DNA from 4 places in the Bradyrhizobium sp. 23AC genome. Region 1 is predicted to be linked to each of the others. Evidence: predicted binding sites of a transcription regulator. Region 1 holds the regulator's gene; each other region holds the start of a gene.
What was found. Region 1 encodes LexA, which represses DNA repair genes until DNA is damaged. Its sites were predicted from a motif close to TGTTCNNNNTGTGTTCNG; they were not measured.
Positions count from the first base shown of each region.

Region 2: the regulator LexA is predicted to act here: its motif matches at 1,042-1,059, upstream of uvrA (excinuclease ABC subunit UvrA).
Region 3: the regulator LexA is predicted to act here: its motif matches at 1,985-2,002, upstream of recA (recombinase RecA).
Region 4: the regulator LexA is predicted to act here: its motif matches at 2,351-2,368, upstream of RAD10_RS19880 (single-stranded DNA-binding protein).

Region 1 is NZ_JAVAYN010000016.1:144,984-149,163, reverse strand. Features, by position in the region: gene RAD10_RS29980 (HAD-IA family hydrolase) at 1-352, shown strand, start outside; gene RAD10_RS29975 (hypothetical protein) at 521-727, shown strand; gene RAD10_RS29970 (molybdopterin molybdotransferase MoeA) at 955-2,166, shown strand; gene lexA (transcriptional repressor LexA) at 2,343-3,044, shown strand; gene RAD10_RS29960 (hypothetical protein) at 3,634-4,068, shown strand.
Region 2 is NZ_JAVAYN010000007.1:381,914-386,093, forward strand. Features, by position in the region: gene RAD10_RS19895 (outer membrane protein) at 116-868, shown strand; gene uvrA (excinuclease ABC subunit UvrA) at 1,155-4,130, shown strand.
Region 3 is NZ_JAVAYN010000017.1:125,794-129,973, forward strand. Features, by position in the region: gene gcvP (aminomethyl-transferring glycine dehydrogenase) at 1-518, shown strand, start outside; gene recA (recombinase RecA) at 804-1,892, opposite strand; gene RAD10_RS30865 (hypothetical protein) at 2,192-2,392, shown strand; gene RAD10_RS30870 (hypothetical protein) at 2,547-2,714, shown strand; gene RAD10_RS30875 (DUF2798 domain-containing protein) at 3,369-3,626, opposite strand; gene RAD10_RS30880 (hypothetical protein) at 3,982-4,179, shown strand.
Region 4 is NZ_JAVAYN010000007.1:377,503-381,682, forward strand. Features, by position in the region: gene gyrA (DNA gyrase subunit A) at 1-1,337, opposite strand, end outside; gene RAD10_RS19880 (single-stranded DNA-binding protein) at 1,696-2,193, opposite strand; gene RAD10_RS19885 (outer membrane protein) at 2,644-3,393, shown strand; gene RAD10_RS19890 (outer membrane protein) at 3,629-4,180, shown strand, end outside.

The sequences.
Region 1 (4,180 bases):
CGCCGGCGAGATGCCTGATATCGCCGAGTTGCTGCCGCGCGCGGCGAAACAGATTCCGCTCTACGCCTTCTCCAACACCAACCGGCCGCATGTCGACTATTTCTCGAAGGAATATGGCGAGCTGCTCGGCCATTTCCGCGCGCTGTATCTGTCGTCCAGCATCGGCCTGCGAAAACCGGACGCGGAGGCTTTCGACCATGTCGTCGCCGCGATCGGCGTGCCCGCAGGACGCATCGTGTTCTTTGACGATCTCGCCGAGAACATCGAAGGCGCGCGGTCGCGCGGGCTGACGGCGGTGCATGTGACGTCGCCGCGCGACGTCGGGAACGCCTTGAAGGCATTGGGCATCTGACGATCTCCGCTCAGCGGGCGGCGCAACGTCGGGCAGCCTTCCCGGAACCAATTTTGCCCAAAATGAGGAACCAGAGCGCTTTGTGCATTTTTGTACGGAGTTCCGGGAACGGAATGGCCCCTTCCGGACTCTTGAGTCCGTTGGGACTTCTACACCGGACTTATGGACGTGCTGGGCAAAACCTATCTCACCAAGCAAGCCTCTCTCCTGCTTGAATTCGCAAGAACCACCTCGGATTCGGACCTTTCCGCCAAGCTGATCAGCAAGGCCGCCGACCTGAAATCCCAGGCCGATCCGCTGCCCGACAAGGATCAAGGCCCGAAGGCTCCCGACGTCGCGCTGGACGACGGGCCGGACCGGCCGAGCGGGAGTTGAGCGGTGCTGGCCGTGGCGCTCGTCATTCTCGTCCTCGCCATGGCCACCCTCCTGCCGATCGGTCTCGCTCTCTGGATCATGCCACGCCAGGCCTGAGCCCGCTTTTCGTACCGGGCCGGAAGCGGCAGGATAAATCGTGCCGGCTCCGCAATTTTGCCTCTGCTCCCGCGCTCGGTTAGAAGACTGTCGGAACATTTCGTCCGAACGTGCCGAGCAGGAGTTTCGCCGTGGCCTTGATGCCGGTTTCCGACGCCCTTGCTGCGGTGCTGGCGGGTGCAGCGCCGCTGCCTGCAGAGACGGTTTCGCTCGACGAAGCCTACCATCGCGTGCTCGCCCATGACGTCGCTGCGCGGCGCACCCAACCGCCCCAGGCGATGTCGGCGATGGACGGCTATGCCGTGCGCGCGGCCGACGCGGCGACAATCGATTCAGGGCTGACGATGATCGGTGAGGTCGCAGCGGGCCGTCCGTTCACGGGAAAGGTCGGCGCCGGCGAAGCGGTGCGGATCTTCACCGGCGGCGTCGTTCCCGACGGCGCCGACGCGGTCGTGATCCAGGAGGACACGATCGCCGAAGGCAAGCAAATAACGATCAAGGAAGCCGCGATCGTGGGTCGGCACATCCGCCCCGCCGGGGTCGATTTCCGCGAGGGCGACGTCCTCCTGCGCAAGGGAACCCGTCTGACGGAGCGCGATCTCGCCCTCGCCGCCGGAATGAATCACCCGCAACTCGCCGTCTGCCGCCGTCCGAAGGTCGCGATTCTCGCCACCGGCGATGAACTGGTGATGCCGGGCTCAACGCCCGGGCACGGCCAGATCGTCTATTCCAACGGCTATGCCCTGCACGCGCTCGCCCGCAGCGAGGGCGCCGAGACCATCGACCTCGGCGTTGCCGCCGATACGCTGGAGGCCACCACCGCCGGCATCCGCCGCGCGCGCGAAAGCGGCGCCGACATCCTGGTCACGACCGGGGGCGCATCGGTCGGCGACCACGATCTGGTCCAGCAGGCGCTCAAGGACGAAGGCATCGCGATGGCGTTCTGGAAGATCGCGATGCGGCCCGGCAAGCCGATGATGCACGGACGCTTAGGGACGATGGGCGTCATCGGCCTGCCCGGCAATCCCGTGTCGTCCTATGTCTGCGCCTTCCTGTTCATGGTGCCGCTGATTCGCGCGCTGTCGGGCCGTTCGGTGATTCATCACCATCGCGAGCGCGCCGTGCTGGGCCGCGATCTCGGCGTCAACGACCAGCGCGAGGATTATCTGCGCGCGCGCCTGGAGCTGCGCGACGACGGCACGCTCGTCGCCCTTCCCGTCAGCCATCAAGACTCCTCTCTGCTTGCGAATCTTGCTGCAGCACAGGTACTTCTCGTGCGCCCACCGTTCGCGCCGAAGGCCGAGGCCGGCAGCCCTTGCGAGGTGCTGCGGCTCCCCGTCTGACCTGCGCGGCCACACGCATTCCGCGCGCTTCGTTCTGTTCACGCAAAATTAAGCAGTTGCGGAACATGTATCGAACATATAGTGTCCGTTCATGATTTGTTTCGAGGATGTAGCGGCTTATCGCTGAATTCATCGTCTCGGAATCGAACGACATCAACCGGGGGACTTTGGTCGAGATGTTAACGCGCAAACAATACGAGCTTCTGCGGTTCATCAGCGAACGCTTGAAGGAAAGCGGCGTGCCGCCGTCCTTCGACGAGATGAAGGATGCACTCGACCTGCGCTCGAAGTCAGGCATCCACCGCCTGATCACCGCGCTCGAAGAGCGCGGCTTCATCCGCCGCCTGCCCAACCGCGCCCGGGCCATCGAAGTGATCAAGCTGCCGGAGCTCCAGGCTGCGGCCGGCAACCGACGCGGCTTCACGCCAAGCGTCATCGAGGGCAATCTCGGCAAGGTGCGTGCGAGCTCCAGCCCGTCCGCGGACGAGGGCGAGCGGCCCGTTGCGGTGCCGGTGATGGGCCGCATCGCAGCCGGCACCCCGATCGAGGCATTGCAGACCCGCAGCCACACCATCAGCGTGCCGCCCGACATGCTCGGCTCCGGCGAGCATTACGCGCTCGAAGTGCGCGGCGATTCCATGGTCGAGGCCGGCATCCTCGACGGCGACATGGCGCTGATCCAGCGCAACGAGAGCGCCGATACCGGCGACATCGTTGTGGCGCTGATCGACGACGAGGAAGCCACGCTCAAGCGCTTCCGCCGCCGCGGCGCCTCGATCGCGCTGGAGCCCGCCAATGCCGCTTATGAGGTGCGCATCCTGCCGCCGAACCGCGTGAAGATTCAGGGCAAGCTGATCGGGCTTTACCGCAAGTACTGATACCGGAAGTACTCATACCGGAAGTACTCATACCGGAAGTACTCAGTGCCGCGCGCGCCTGCGATCGGCATCGCCGATCGGAGATTGGAGCGGATGATGGTCCGCTCCGGCTGGATGGTCTTTCTGGTACTGCACAGATTATCTGGCCCCTCCTCGTCCGCGACATCCCCGGCGGGCCGCGCGAAGCAACATCGCTTCGCGGCCTTTCGAGTTCGAGGGGGACAGCCCAAATGCGCCAGATCGTTTGAGCGCAGCCGCAGCAACGCTGATCGCATCATCATGTCGGCCAGGACACCGCCGTGATCTAGAAAATCCGCAACGACCGCAATGCAGCGCGTACGCAGCCGAGCTGACGATACTAGGACTGGCTGGTTTCGCTGGTCGTTGACGCGCGCCTGCCAAATGCACGGAAGCCGACTTTGTTCCTATCGAATTCGGAAAAGATGGAAAAGATAATGTGATCGGGGCTCGCGGATCCCAGCCGCAGATTTGCCTACAACCAAGCAGACCGTCACGTGCTTCCACTCTGGTAGGGGCCTGCGCCTCCGAAAGAGGTGCGGGTCGCTATCTCTGCATTGAGGAGCACCCGATGTGTGACTACAGCCTGCATGCCGTCGCGACGCGCCCCGCAGAAGTCGGCGAGACGATCGTCACGACAACATTCCGCGGCACCTCGACGCGCGGCTTCGCCTCCGAAGCCGATCTCTCCGTCGCGGTCTGCCTGCTGCCGGGAACGGAGCTCGCCTTCGCCGACAACGTCCGTTACGATAACCGCTGGATCTGGACGCGCACCGTCAACTCCCGCGTCGGCAAGTTCGGCAAGATCGATCCGCACATTCCCGATCGCCATCATGACGCGATCGAATTCCCGGACGGCAAATCCGTGCTGGTGACGCAGCTCGTCGAGGGCCAGCGCGCAACCGTGCTGCAACTGCCGGTGACTCAACCGATCGGCGAGCGCGAGCACAAGCCGAAGATCATCGCCGACAGTCGCCCGACGGTCACGCGACTGCCGATCGGCTGACGCCCTCCGGCCGAGAGGTCGAGGGCCAGGATTGAAATGCCGTCGCCGGCCGAGGCCGGCGAGCCCGGTGGGTTTTTGCTTCTCGAAATTCGAGCGGCGAACCTCGTCGCCG
Region 2 (4,180 bases), on a different contig from region 1:
GACACAACCTTTGGCTTCAATGGTGTAAAGCAATGACATTAGTCGGGTCATAGGTTCGCTGGCTCTTTCGCTTTTCCGGAAGGTCAGAACGAGGAACGGGAACTGGGGAATGGATATGAAGAAGCTTTTGCTGGCTTCGGCCAGCTTGTTCGCACTCAGCGCGTTGGCACCGGCCTCGGCGGCCGATTTGGCGGCCCGCCCCTACACCAAGGCTCCAATCGCGCCGATCGCGATGTATAATTGGAGCGGTTTCTACATCGGTATCAACGGCGGCGGCGCCTCGAGCCGCAATTGCTGGGACGTCAACAATATCTTCGGTATTGCGGGTCCGGACACGGCTGAAGGCTGTCACAATGCGACCGGCGGCGTCGTCGGTGGCCAGGTCGGTTATCGCTGGCAATCGGCCAACTGGGTGTTCGGCCTCGAAGCTCAGGGCGACTGGGCCAACCTGAAGGGCTCGAATACGAGCTTGGTGCTTGGCCCGCCGGCGTTGGTCAACCAGACCAAGATCGACGCGCTTGGCCTGTTCACCGGCCAGGTCGGCTATGCCTGGAACAACGTGCTCTGGTACGTGAAGGGCGGCGCGGCCGTCACGCACGCCAAATATAACGGTCTGCTGGGCGGCGTGGTCCTCGATAGCGCAAGCGAGACCCGCTGGGGCGGCGCGGTCGGCACCGGCATCGAATTCGGCTTCGCACCGAACTGGTCCGTGGCGATCGAATACGACCATCTGTTCATGGGCAAGCGCAACAACTCGTTCACGATCCTCGGCGTCAACGACCGCATCGACCGGATCAAGCAGGACGTCGACATGGGCACCGTCCGCCTCAACTACACCTTCGGCGGCCCCGTGGTCGCCCGGTATTGATCTGAAGTCCTGATCGCTACCGACGTCCCATCGTCACGAAAGGCCGGCCTTGCGCCGGCCTTTTTGTTTTCGCGGCACCCTGCCTCGCAGTTCCGCAAAGCTCCTGCTGCCAGATGCCGCCAGCGCGCCAACATTCCGTTGACGATTCGCAAGTCCCACTGGAAATCCGCCTCCGTTCTTCCTACGTTCGCTGACAACCCCATCGGCGCCGATCCCGGTTCCGGGCGAGCGCGCCTTTTTTATTGGCGCGGTCGCGCACCCATGGGATTCCTTGAGGGCAACTCGGATGGATGAAGTGATCAAGGCGAAGCGCCAACAACAGAACGCGGGCTCCAGCCTGCGCGCAATTACGATCCGTGGCGCGCGCGAGCACAACCTCAAGAACATCGACGTCGAGATTCCCCGCGACAAGCTGGTGGTGTTCACCGGCCTCTCCGGCTCCGGCAAATCCTCGCTCGCCTTCGACACGATCTATGCCGAGGGCCAGCGCCGCTACGTCGAATCGCTGTCGGCCTATGCGCGCCAGTTCCTCGAGATGATGCAGAAGCCTGATGTCGACCAGATCGACGGCCTGTCGCCGGCGATCTCGATCGAGCAGAAGACGACGTCGAAGAACCCGCGCTCCACCGTCGGCACCGTCACCGAGATCTACGACTACATGCGGCTGTTGTGGGCCCGCGTCGGCGTGCCCTATTCGCCGGCCACGGGCCTGCCGATCGAGAGCCAGACCGTCTCGCAGATGGTCGACCGCGTGCTGGCGCTGCCCGAGGGCACCCGCCTGTATCTGCTTGCGCCCGTCGTGCGCGGCCGCAAGGGCGAGTACCGCAAGGAGCTAGCCGAATGGCTCAAGAAGGGCTTTCAGCGCGTCAAGATCGACGGCACCTTCCACGAGCTTGCGGAAGCCCCGACGCTCGACAAAAAATTCCCGCACGACATCGACGTCGTGGTCGATCGTATCGTGGTGCGCGCCGACATCGGCCAGCGCCTCGCCGAGAGCTTTGAGACCGCGCTGAAGCTCGCCGAGGGCCTCGCCGTCGTCGAGTTCGCCGACGCGCCGGCGGCAGCGCCCGCCGAAGAGAAGAAGAAGACCGCCAAGATCCACGACAAGAGCGGACCCGAGCGCATCCTGTTCTCGGAAAAGTTCGCCTGCCCGGTCTCCGGCTTCACCATTCCCGAGGTCGAGCCGCGTCTGTTCTCGTTCAACAACCCCTACGGCGCGTGTCCGGCCTGCGGCGGCCTCGGCGTCGAGCAGCATGTCGACGAGGACCTCGTCATCCCCGACAAGGAGCTAACCATCGGCAAGGGCGCGATCGCGCCCTGGGCAAAATCCTCCTCGCCCTATTACGTGCAGACGCTGACCGCGCTCGGCAAGCACTACAAGTTCACGCTGACCACCAAGTGGAAGGACCTGGCCAAGAAGACGCAGAACGCCATCCTCCACGGCTCCGGCGAGGACGAGATCAAGTTCTCCTACGAGGACGGGGTGCGCTCCTACGACACCAAGAAGCCGTTCGAAGGCGTCATCACCAACATCAACCGCCGCTACCGCGAGACCGAGAGCGAGTGGGCGCGCGAGGAGCTGGCGAAGTATTTCCACGACGTGCCCTGCGAGGGCTGCAAGGGCTTTCGGCTCAAGCCCGAGGCGCTCTGCGTCAAGATCGGCGGCAAGCATATCGGCGAGATTTCCGAGCTGTCCGTGAAGGGCGCCGGCGCATGGTTCGAGACCGTGCCTGATGCGCTGAACGCGCAGCAGAACGAGATCGCCGGCCGCATCCTGAAGGAAATCCGCGAACGGCTCACGTTCCTGCTCGACGTCGGCCTCAACTACCTCACCCTGTCCCGCTCCTCCGGCACGCTGTCCGGCGGCGAGAGCCAGCGCATTCGCCTGGCCTCGCAGATCGGCTCGGGCCTGACGGGCGTGCTCTACGTGCTGGACGAGCCCTCGATCGGCCTGCACCAGCGCGACAACGCGCGCCTGCTCGACACCCTCAAGCGGCTCCGCGACCTCGGCAACACCGTGATCGTGGTCGAGCATGACGAGGACGCCATCCTGCTCGCCGACCACGTCCTCGACATCGGCCCCGGCGCCGGCATGCATGGCGGCAACATCATTGCCGAAGGCACGCCCGCCGAGATCATGCGCAACCCGAAATCGCTCACCGGAAAGTATCTGACCGGCGAGCTCGAGGTCGAGGTGCCGGAGCGGCGCCCGCCGAACCATCGCCGCACCATCAAGGTGGTCAACGCGCGCGGCAACAATCTCAAGAACGTCACCGCCGAAATTCCGCTCGGCCTGTTCACCGCCGTCACCGGCGTGTCCGGCGGCGGCAAGTCGACGCTGTTGATCGACACGCTCTACAAGTCCATCGCCCGCAAGCTGAACAATGCCAGCGAGGGCGCGGCCCCGCACGACCGCATCGAGGGCCTCGAGCACATCGACAAGATCATCGACATCGATCAGTCGCCGATCGGCCGCACCCCGCGCTCCAACCCCGCGACCTACACCGGCGCCTTCACGCCGATCCGCGAATGGTTCGCCGGCCTGCCCGAGTCCAAGGCGCGTGGCTACGAGCCCGGCCGCTTCTCCTTCAACGTCAAGGGCGGCCGCTGCGAAGCGTGCCAGGGCGACGGCGTCATCAAGATCGAGATGCACTTCCTCCCCGACGTCTACGTCACCTGCGACGTCTGCAAGGGTAAGCGCTACAACCGCGAGACGCTCGAAGTCCTGTTCAAGGGCAAGAGCATCGCCGACGTGCTCGATATGACCGTCGAGGAAGCCGCCGACTTCTTCAAGGCGGTGCCGCGCGTGCGCGAGACTTTTCAAACCTTGCACCGCGTCGGGCTCGATTACATTCACGTGGGCCAACAGGCGACAACCCTCTCGGGCGGTGAAGCGCAACGCGTCAAATTGGCAAAAGAGCTGTCCAAGCGCGCCACCGGCCGCACGCTCTACATCCTGGACGAGCCCACCACCGGCCTTCATTTTCACGACGTCAAGAAGCTGCTGGAGGTGCTGCACGAGCTGGTCGCGCAGGGCAACACGGTCGTCGTCATCGAGCACAATCTCGAAGTCATCAAGACGGCAGACTGGGTCATCGACCTTGGCCCAGAAGGCGGCGACGGCGGCGGCGAAATCGTCGCCTGGGGCCCGCCGGAAGACATCGCGAAGGCGCCGCGGAGCTACACCGGAAAATTCCTGGAGCCGGTGCTGAAGAAGGCACGGAAGCCGAAGCGGCGGAGCACGAGCGAGGCGGCGGAGTAAATCATTGGACTGCGTTGGTTCAGCGTAGCCCGGATGAGCGAAGCGACATC
Region 3 (4,180 bases), on a different contig from region 1:
CCGCGCGCCTCGATCCGCATTTCCCGGTGCTCTACAAGAACGCCAAGGGCCGCGTCGCCCATGAGTGCATCGTCGATCCCCGTCCGCTGAAGAATACGAGCGGCGTCACCGTCGACGACATCGCCAAGCGCCTGATCGATTACGGCTTCCACGCGCCGACCATGAGCTTCCCGGTGCCGGGCACGCTGATGATCGAGCCGACCGAATCGGAGTCGAAGGCCGAGCTGGATCGTTTTTGTGATGCCATGATCGCGATCCGGAAAGAAATCGCCGAGGTCGAAGCCGGCCGTTTCAAGATCGAGGCCTCACCGCTGCGCCACGCTCCGCACACCGTTCACGACATCGCCGACGATGATTGGAAGCGCGCCTACACCCGCACTGAGGGCTGCTTTCCCGCCGGCACTTCGCGCACCGACAAATATTGGTGCCCCGTGGGCCGCGTCGACAACGTCTACGGCGATCGCAACCTGGTGTGCTCCTGCCCGCCGGTGAGCGATTACGCGGAAGCCGCGGAGTAAGACACAACGGAGGTCTCGTAGCGTGGGCAAAGCGAAGGTGCCCACCACCTTTGCATGACGTGAAAGATCGTGGGCACGGCGCTTACGCGCCTTTGCCCACCCTACGGCTCCTGACCTAAAGCGCGATCAACGAGCGACTCTCCTCGGACGAACTGGTCAGAATTATCCGTTTCATCGTCGGCGCGCCCCACCCTCACCCTCACCCAAAACGAAACGGGCACTGACGACGTCGGCAACTCAACGTCTTCAGCGCCCGCTCCTCGCGAAAAACTTTCGCGTTAGGTCTTACTCGTCCGCCGGCTCCTCGCCGTCGGCGTCGCTCTCGGGCGTGCCGGCCAAAATCTGCTCGGAGATCAGGCCGGAGTTCTGGCGGATCGAGGTCTCGATCTTGGCGGTGATGTCGGGGTTGGCCTTCAGGAACGCTTTCGAGTTCTCGCGGCCTTGGCCGAGGCGCTGGCTGTCATAGGAGAACCAGGCGCCAGACTTCTCGACGATGCCGGCCTTGACGCCGAGATCGAGGATCTCGCCCATCTTGGAGACGCCCTCGCCGTACATGATGTCAAACTCGACCTGCTTGAAGGGCGGCGCCAGCTTGTTCTTCACCACCTTCACGCGCGTGGTGTTGCCGACCACTTCGTCGCGCTCCTTAATCGCGCCGATGCGGCGGATGTCGAGCCGGACGGAGGCGTAGAACTTCAGCGCGTTGCCGCCGGTCGTGGTTTCCGGCGAGCCGTACATCACGCCGATCTTCATGCGGATCTGGTTGATGAAGATCACCATGGTGTTGGACTTGTTGATGGAGGCGGTCAGCTTGCGCAGCGCCTGGCTCATCAGACGCGCCTGCAGACCCGGCAGCGCATCACCCATCTCGCCCTCGAGCTCGGCCTTCGGCACCAGCGCGGCGACCGAATCGATCACCATGACGTCGACCGCACCCGAGCGCACCAGCGTGTCGCAGATTTCCAGCGCCTGCTCGCCGGTATCGGGCTGCGAGATCAGGAGCTCGTCGATATTGACGCCGAGCTTGCGGGCATAGACCGGGTCGAGCGCGTGCTCGGCGTCGATGAAGGCGCAGATGCCGCCCTTCTTCTGCGCTTCCGCCACCGTGTGCAGCGCCAGCGTGGTCTTGCCCGACGATTCCGGCCCGTAGATCTCGACGATGCGTCCCTTGGGCAGGCCGCCGATGCCGAGCGCGATATCGAGCCCGAGCGAGCCTGACGACACCGCCTCAATGTCCATGGACCGGTCGTTCTTGCCGAGCTTCATCACCGAGCCCTTGCCGAACTGGCGCTCGATCTGGGAGAGCGCGGCGGCCAGAGCTTTACTCTTGTCCATGGAAGATCCTTCGACGATACGCAGGGCAGTGGCGGACATTGGGTCGTGCTCCTTATGGCGAGGATTCGCGTGAGGGACAAACGATTGGCGAGGCGGCTCGTCGATAAAAGTAGCGTACCCCATTTGTTCTAGGTTCGCAATATGTTCTTTTGCGGATTTGGGGGTTTGTCAGTGAGCATCTCCACGTCCCCCTCCCCATTCGCGTTGTGCACACAACTGCACAGACGCGGCTCCCGTTAATTGTCCTTAATGGGCCATCACCGCACGAACCGTGGCCACTATCGGTGATGAGAACGCCGATTGCGCTCCCGCCTTCCTCACACGGAAAGGAGCGCGCCATGTCCAAGCGGCGACGTTTCAAGCAGCAGCTGACGCTTCAAGACCGACTCTCCGCATGGGTGAAACAGGTCGAGGAACAGGCCTCCAGGCTTCCACCCGGGCCCGAGCGGGACGCTCTGCTCAAGAAGGCCCGTCAGGCCGACGTCGCCAATCATCTGCACGACTGGGTCATACCCCCCGGGCTGCAACCGCCAAAATAACAGGGCTGCCCAACGTCCTTCCCCGGCCGAAACTGACGCGCATCAAAGACGCATGGCCCGGCCGCCGTCAGAATTCCGCAATCCTGCGGCACCGAACCTTTTCGCGGTCTCGGGCCTTCTCCAAGATGGGACCGCAACTCTGGGGACCTCAGTCATGACGGACAACACGGACCGCGATACGATCAGGCGCAATCCCCTGCTGGAGGCGGCGCATGAGGAGCTGATGAAGTTCGAGCGCCAGGAAAACGAATTCCGCAAGAAGGACCGCCAAGAGCGCGCCGCCGAGCTCCACCTTCCCCTGAACGAAATCAAGATCCACTAGACCCAACCGGGGGCTTCCCAAGCTGACAAGAGCGCGCCGGCGATACGGCTGGCCGGAAGCGGTCGCCCCATCACCGCAAGCTGTCGGCAGCCCCAGTCGAGTCGATTTGAACGGCCCACAGACCGCATCGCGCGCGATGACGGTATCTAAACACCGAATTTAAGTTACTGAGAGGACAACGGAATTTCCATGCCGCCTACTGTGCATGGGGTTGTTTTCCAGTTTTGAGAATGCGGCATGCCCCGTCCCATCAGCGCAGGGGACGGCCGTCGCCCGCACGCCTGTCCTAAAGCAGCGCCAGCAGCACCAGGCCAATCACCAGCACCACGAAGCCAGCCGCTGTCGCGGCGGCGAATGACCGCTCTACGTTATCCATGATGCCACCCCGTGGTCGGCGTGCCACGTTTCCCCCATGGCTGCGCCGAACGCTGTGGAATCTTGCCGACGGGTGTGTCCGCAGTTGTGCGAACGGATGTCGAAATTGGGACCGGTGCGGGGCCAGTCTGCGGCCTCGGCGGTCGGCCGGGAAATCTGTCGCCTGTCAGGCTGCCGTAAGCGGAGCCGGCTAGGATGATGAGGCTATGGTGTTGCAGCCCAGCACCTCAGCCTCCAATAACTTTTTGCCCCGTCTGGCTCTCCCCAGACGGGGTTTTTTCATGCCTGCCGGGCGGTTCGCGGGTCCCGCTCCTCCTGCGTCAGGAGCAGCGAGAAGGTGCGGATCGCGGGCGCAGCCAGCAGCACGATCGGCAACATCGCGGCCCATGCGATCAGCCACGACACCATCCAGTGCCCGACGAAGCTCATCGCGCTGCCCGCGGGCAGGCTGGCGATCCCCGCCGCGATCAGCGAGGTCAGTCCGGACTGGATGATTCCAAAGACGAAATGACTGTAGCGGCGGGGAATGCCGAGCATTGACGGGCCCTTGCTGTTTTTGCCGTCGCCAGACCAAGCAAGGCATATGCCGCCGCTTGCACGGAAACCGGTAACCCTCCGCGGGGGCCCCTGCGGCCCGTCCGATTCGGCGTACCGACGCAGTCGGGTGCAGCCCAGGAACTTTGTTCATGGTCGGAGAACCACGGGTATGCGACAGCCTTACTGTCTCACGGACCGGCGTCTTTCGAGAACCGGCTTCGCTTGTTTCGGCGTAGGCGCGCTTTCGAGATATCCCCGAACTGTCCGGGGCTTACCGACAAAATCTGCTTGTCTCTGGAATATTGGGACGCCCAACATGTTTGCAGTCATGGAGAGTGAATCGTGGGAGGTCGCCATGAATCACAGGGGCGTCGAGTTCACCGTCGCCAAGACGGCGATTCCCGGAATCTGGCAGTGGCAGTTCCGCATCGGCGAGCAGGTCAAGACCGGCAAGACCGAGACGAAAATCGACCTGTTGGCGATTCGGCGCGTGCAGCTGCGCATCGACCGGGAGCTGAAGCGATCGGCCGGGCGGCCTGAACCGGCCGGATGAA
Region 4 (4,180 bases), on a different contig from region 1:
TCCGCGCTGATGCGGTGACGGGGATCGTCGATCAGGGTCAGCATGTCCTCGACATCCCGGGCCGGCCAGTCGCGCGACATCAGCGTGTCGCGCGCAGTGGTCGGGTCCGGCGAGGTCCGGATCACGCGGATCATCTCGTCGATATTGGCCACCGCGATCGCCAGACCGACCAAAATATGGGCGCGGTCGCGCGCCTTGGCGAGCAGGTACTTGGTGCGACGCGTGACGACCCGCTCACGGAAGTCGACGAAGATCGCGAGCAGGTCCTTCAGATGCATGATCCGCGGACGGCCGCTGTCGAGCGCCACCATGTTGACGCCGAAGCTCGTTTGCAGCGGCGTGAACCTGTAAAGCTGATTCAGGACCACATCCGGCACGGCGTCGCGTTTCAATTCGATGACGACGCGGTAACCGTCGCGGTCCGATTCATCGCGCAGGTCGCCGATGCCCTCGATCTTCTTTTCCTTGACCAGTTCGGCGATGCGCTCGACCATCGTCGCCTTGTTCACCTGGTAGGGAATCTCGGTGATGATGATCGCCTCGCGCTCCTTGCGGATGGTCTCGATCGCGACCTTGCCGCGCATGACGACCGAGCCGCGGCCGAGGTGATAGGCGGCGCGGATGCCCTGCCGCCCGAGAATGACGCCGCCGGTCGGGAAATCCGGTCCCGGCACGATGTTGATGAGTTCGTCGATGGTGAGCGCGGGGTTGTCGATCAGCGCAACGCAGGCGTCGATGACCTCGCCGAGATTGTGCGGCGGGATATTGGTCGCCATGCCGACCGCGATGCCGCCGGCGCCGTTGACGAGAAGGTTCGGGAACTTGGCCGGCAAGACCGATGGCTCGGTCTCGTTGTTGTCGTAGTTCGGCTGGAAGTCGACGGTGTCCTTGTCGATATCGGCCAGCAGAGCCAGCGCGGCCTTGGTCAGGCGCGCTTCGGTGTAACGATAGGCGGCCGGGGGATCGCCATCGACCGAGCCGAAATTGCCCTGGCCGTCGATCAGCGGCACGCGCATCGAGAAGTCCTGCGCCATGCGGACCATGGCGTCGTAAATCGACTGGTCGCCGTGCGGGTGATACTTACCGATGACGTCACCGACCACGCGGGCGGATTTGACGTACTTCTTGTCGGGCGTGTGCCCCTGCTCGTTCATCGAGAACAGGATGCGGCGGTGCACAGGCTTCAGACCGTCCCGGGCATCAGGCAGCGCCCGCGCCACGATCACGCTCATGGCGTAGTCGAGATAGGACTTCTTCATCTCCTCGAAGATGGAGACGGGGCGAATATCCGAGGGTTGCCCCGGCTGGTCGCCGGGCTTGTCGTCGTCGTCAGCCAAGGGGAAATCCGGTGAGGTTTTATCTGGGAATCATATAGCGCATCGAGCCCCTGATAACCACCCTTGCAGGCTTCAGGGAAGCGCTTTTTCCGCTTATTTTTCCAATAACTTACGGCCTTAATGGGAGCGTCTCGGGGGGACCCGGAACAGGCCTTCCGAAATCGCCTCTGGGACCTCGTCAATCGCGCGGCCAGCGCGCCCAGTCGAGGTGTTTGCCCCGGCGCAATCCGAGTTCAACCCAAACATGAAGCGGGCCCGGAAATCCCGAGCCCTTCCTGCCGATTAGTAAGGTTTGCTGACACGAAATGGGAAGGCGCCGCTCAGCCGGCCAGCGCCCCCCTGATCGTCCGGTCCGTGCTCAGAACGGGATATCGTCGTCCATGTCGCTGTTGCGGCCACCGCCGCCGGCGGCCACGGGACGGCGCGGTGCGCTGCTGACGGGTCCCGAGGAGCCGAAATCGCCGCCCGGCTCGTCGCCGAAGCTGCCGCCTCCTCCGCCGCCGCCACGGCCATCGAGCATCGTGAGCGTCGAATTGAAGCCCTGGAGCACGACCTCGGTCGAGTACTTCTCGACGCCGCTCTGGTCGGTCCATTTGCGGGTCTGGAGCGCGCCCTCGATGTAAACCTTCGCGCCCTTCTTCAGGTATTGCTCGGCGACCTTGCAGAGCCCTTCATTGAAGATCACGACGCGGTGCCACTCGGTCTTTTCCTTGCGCTCGCCGCTGTTCTTGTCGCGCCAGGTCTCGGAGGTGGCGATGCTCAGATTCGCGATCGGCCGCCCGTCCTGGGTGCGGCGGATTTCAGGATCCTTGCCGAGATTTCCAACCAGAATGACCTTGTTGACGCTTCCCGCCATCGCCGCTCTCCACTCCGAATGCCACTGAATTTCCTAAGGCCGAGCGCGCTGCCCGCGTTCCTCTGCGCCCCTGTTAAAGGCGACCCTATACGCTTGCAGGGGCTGCTCAGCCCGTCACCCCCAAGGTTATCCCCACATATAGCACCGACCGGCGATCTGTTCCAGATTTGTTCCTGCAGAAATCGCTGCCAAATGTGGAGACGGGATGGCGTCTAAATGGCGCTGTGATGGCAATTGGGATGGAACCAAATCGGGTTCCCGTGAACGGCAAAAACCACTTAACATTCATTAAGTTAGAGAGAGGTCGATTACACCCAACTGTTGCGCTTCGGGCACGGACTCTGCCGCAGAATCGAGCTATCTTCGTGCCTGGAATTGATGCAATGGGCCTCGCGCCTGATCGTCCGCCTTGGGGAACTCAGAGAGGCGGACACGACTGGGGAGATCACAGTGAAGAAGATTCTGATTGGCTTCGCCGGCGCGGTTGCGCTGACGCTCTCGGCTCCGGCCGGTGCTGCCGACCTTGCAGCCCGTCCCTATACAAAGGCGCCGATCGCGCCGCCCGCTCCGATCTATACCTGGACCGGCTTCTACGTCGGTGTGCAGGGCGGCGGTGCCTGGGGCCGCAGCGACGAAACCTTCTTTGGCGGTCCGAATACGGCGCTCTTTGCTGGAAGTCAGAACTACGACACCACCGGCGGCTTTGTCGGTGGCGTGGTCGGCTACAACTGGCAGGCGGCCAACTGGGTGTTCGGCATCGAGGGCGACTATCATTGGGCTGACATCAACGGTCGTTCGGCCGAGATCAATGCCGGCCTCGGCGACACCTATTTCACGAGAATCCGCGGCTTCGGCGACATCAAGGGCCGTCTCGGCTACTCGACCGGCCCCGCTCTCTTCTTCGTCAGCGGCGGCGCTGCAGTCGGCGACATTCAGCATCGCTACGATGGCATCCCCGGAAACGTCTTCATCCAGAACAACACCCGCTGGGGTTGGACCGTCGGCGCCGGCGCGGAATACATGTTCGCTCCGAACTGGTCGGCCAAGGTCGAATACAACTATATCGACTTCGGCAAGAGCACGATTCAGTACAGCCCCGTCGTGACCAACCGGTCCGAGTGGACCGATACCGTCCACACGGTCAAGGCAGGTGTGAACTATCACTTCAACTGGGGTGCGGCCGGCGTCGCGCGGTACTGATATCCCTCTGACATCATTGAAGTCTAAGGCCGGCCTCGCGCCGGCCTTTTTCGTTTGGCGCGACATGAACGGGGGGCAATAAGTCAGTAACCATCACCTTTTCGACCGCTGTGGCTTTTCGGAGACACAACTTGCGGCTTTAGTGGTGTAAGCACGGCGTTAGTTGGGCCGTTGAGTCCGCTGCCCTTCCGGTCAGGAAGGCAACAACAGAAACTGGGACTGGGATTAGCTGAAAATGAAGAAGGTTTTGTTGGCTTCGGCCTGTTTGTTCGCTCTCGCTGCGCCCGCTTCGGCGGCCGACCTCGCAGCCCGCCCCTACACCAAGGCTCCGATCGCTCCGGCAGCGGCCGTCTACAACTGGACCGGCTTCTACCTTGGTATCGTCGGTGGCGGCGCCTGGGAAAACGCTTCCGGCGACCCGAAGATGAAGGGTGGCTTCGTCGGCGGCACCGCCGGCTACAACTGGCAGGCCGGCAACGTCGTGTTCGGCATCGAGGCCGATGGTTCCTGGGCTGACGTCAGCGCCTCGGCGACCGCCCTCGGCATCACCGTGTCGTCCAAGACCGACGCGCTCGGCACCGTCCGTGGCCGCATCGGCTGGGCCGTCAACAACGTGCTGTTCTACGGCACCGGTGGTTACGCCTGGATCGACAACAAGGTCAGCGTCAGCGCGCTCGGCGTGACCGTCTCCGACAGCAAGTTCCACTCGGGCTGGACCGTCGGCGCCGGCGTCGAAGCGTTCTTCGCTCCGCAGTGGTCGGTCAAGGGCGAGTACCTCTATCGCAGC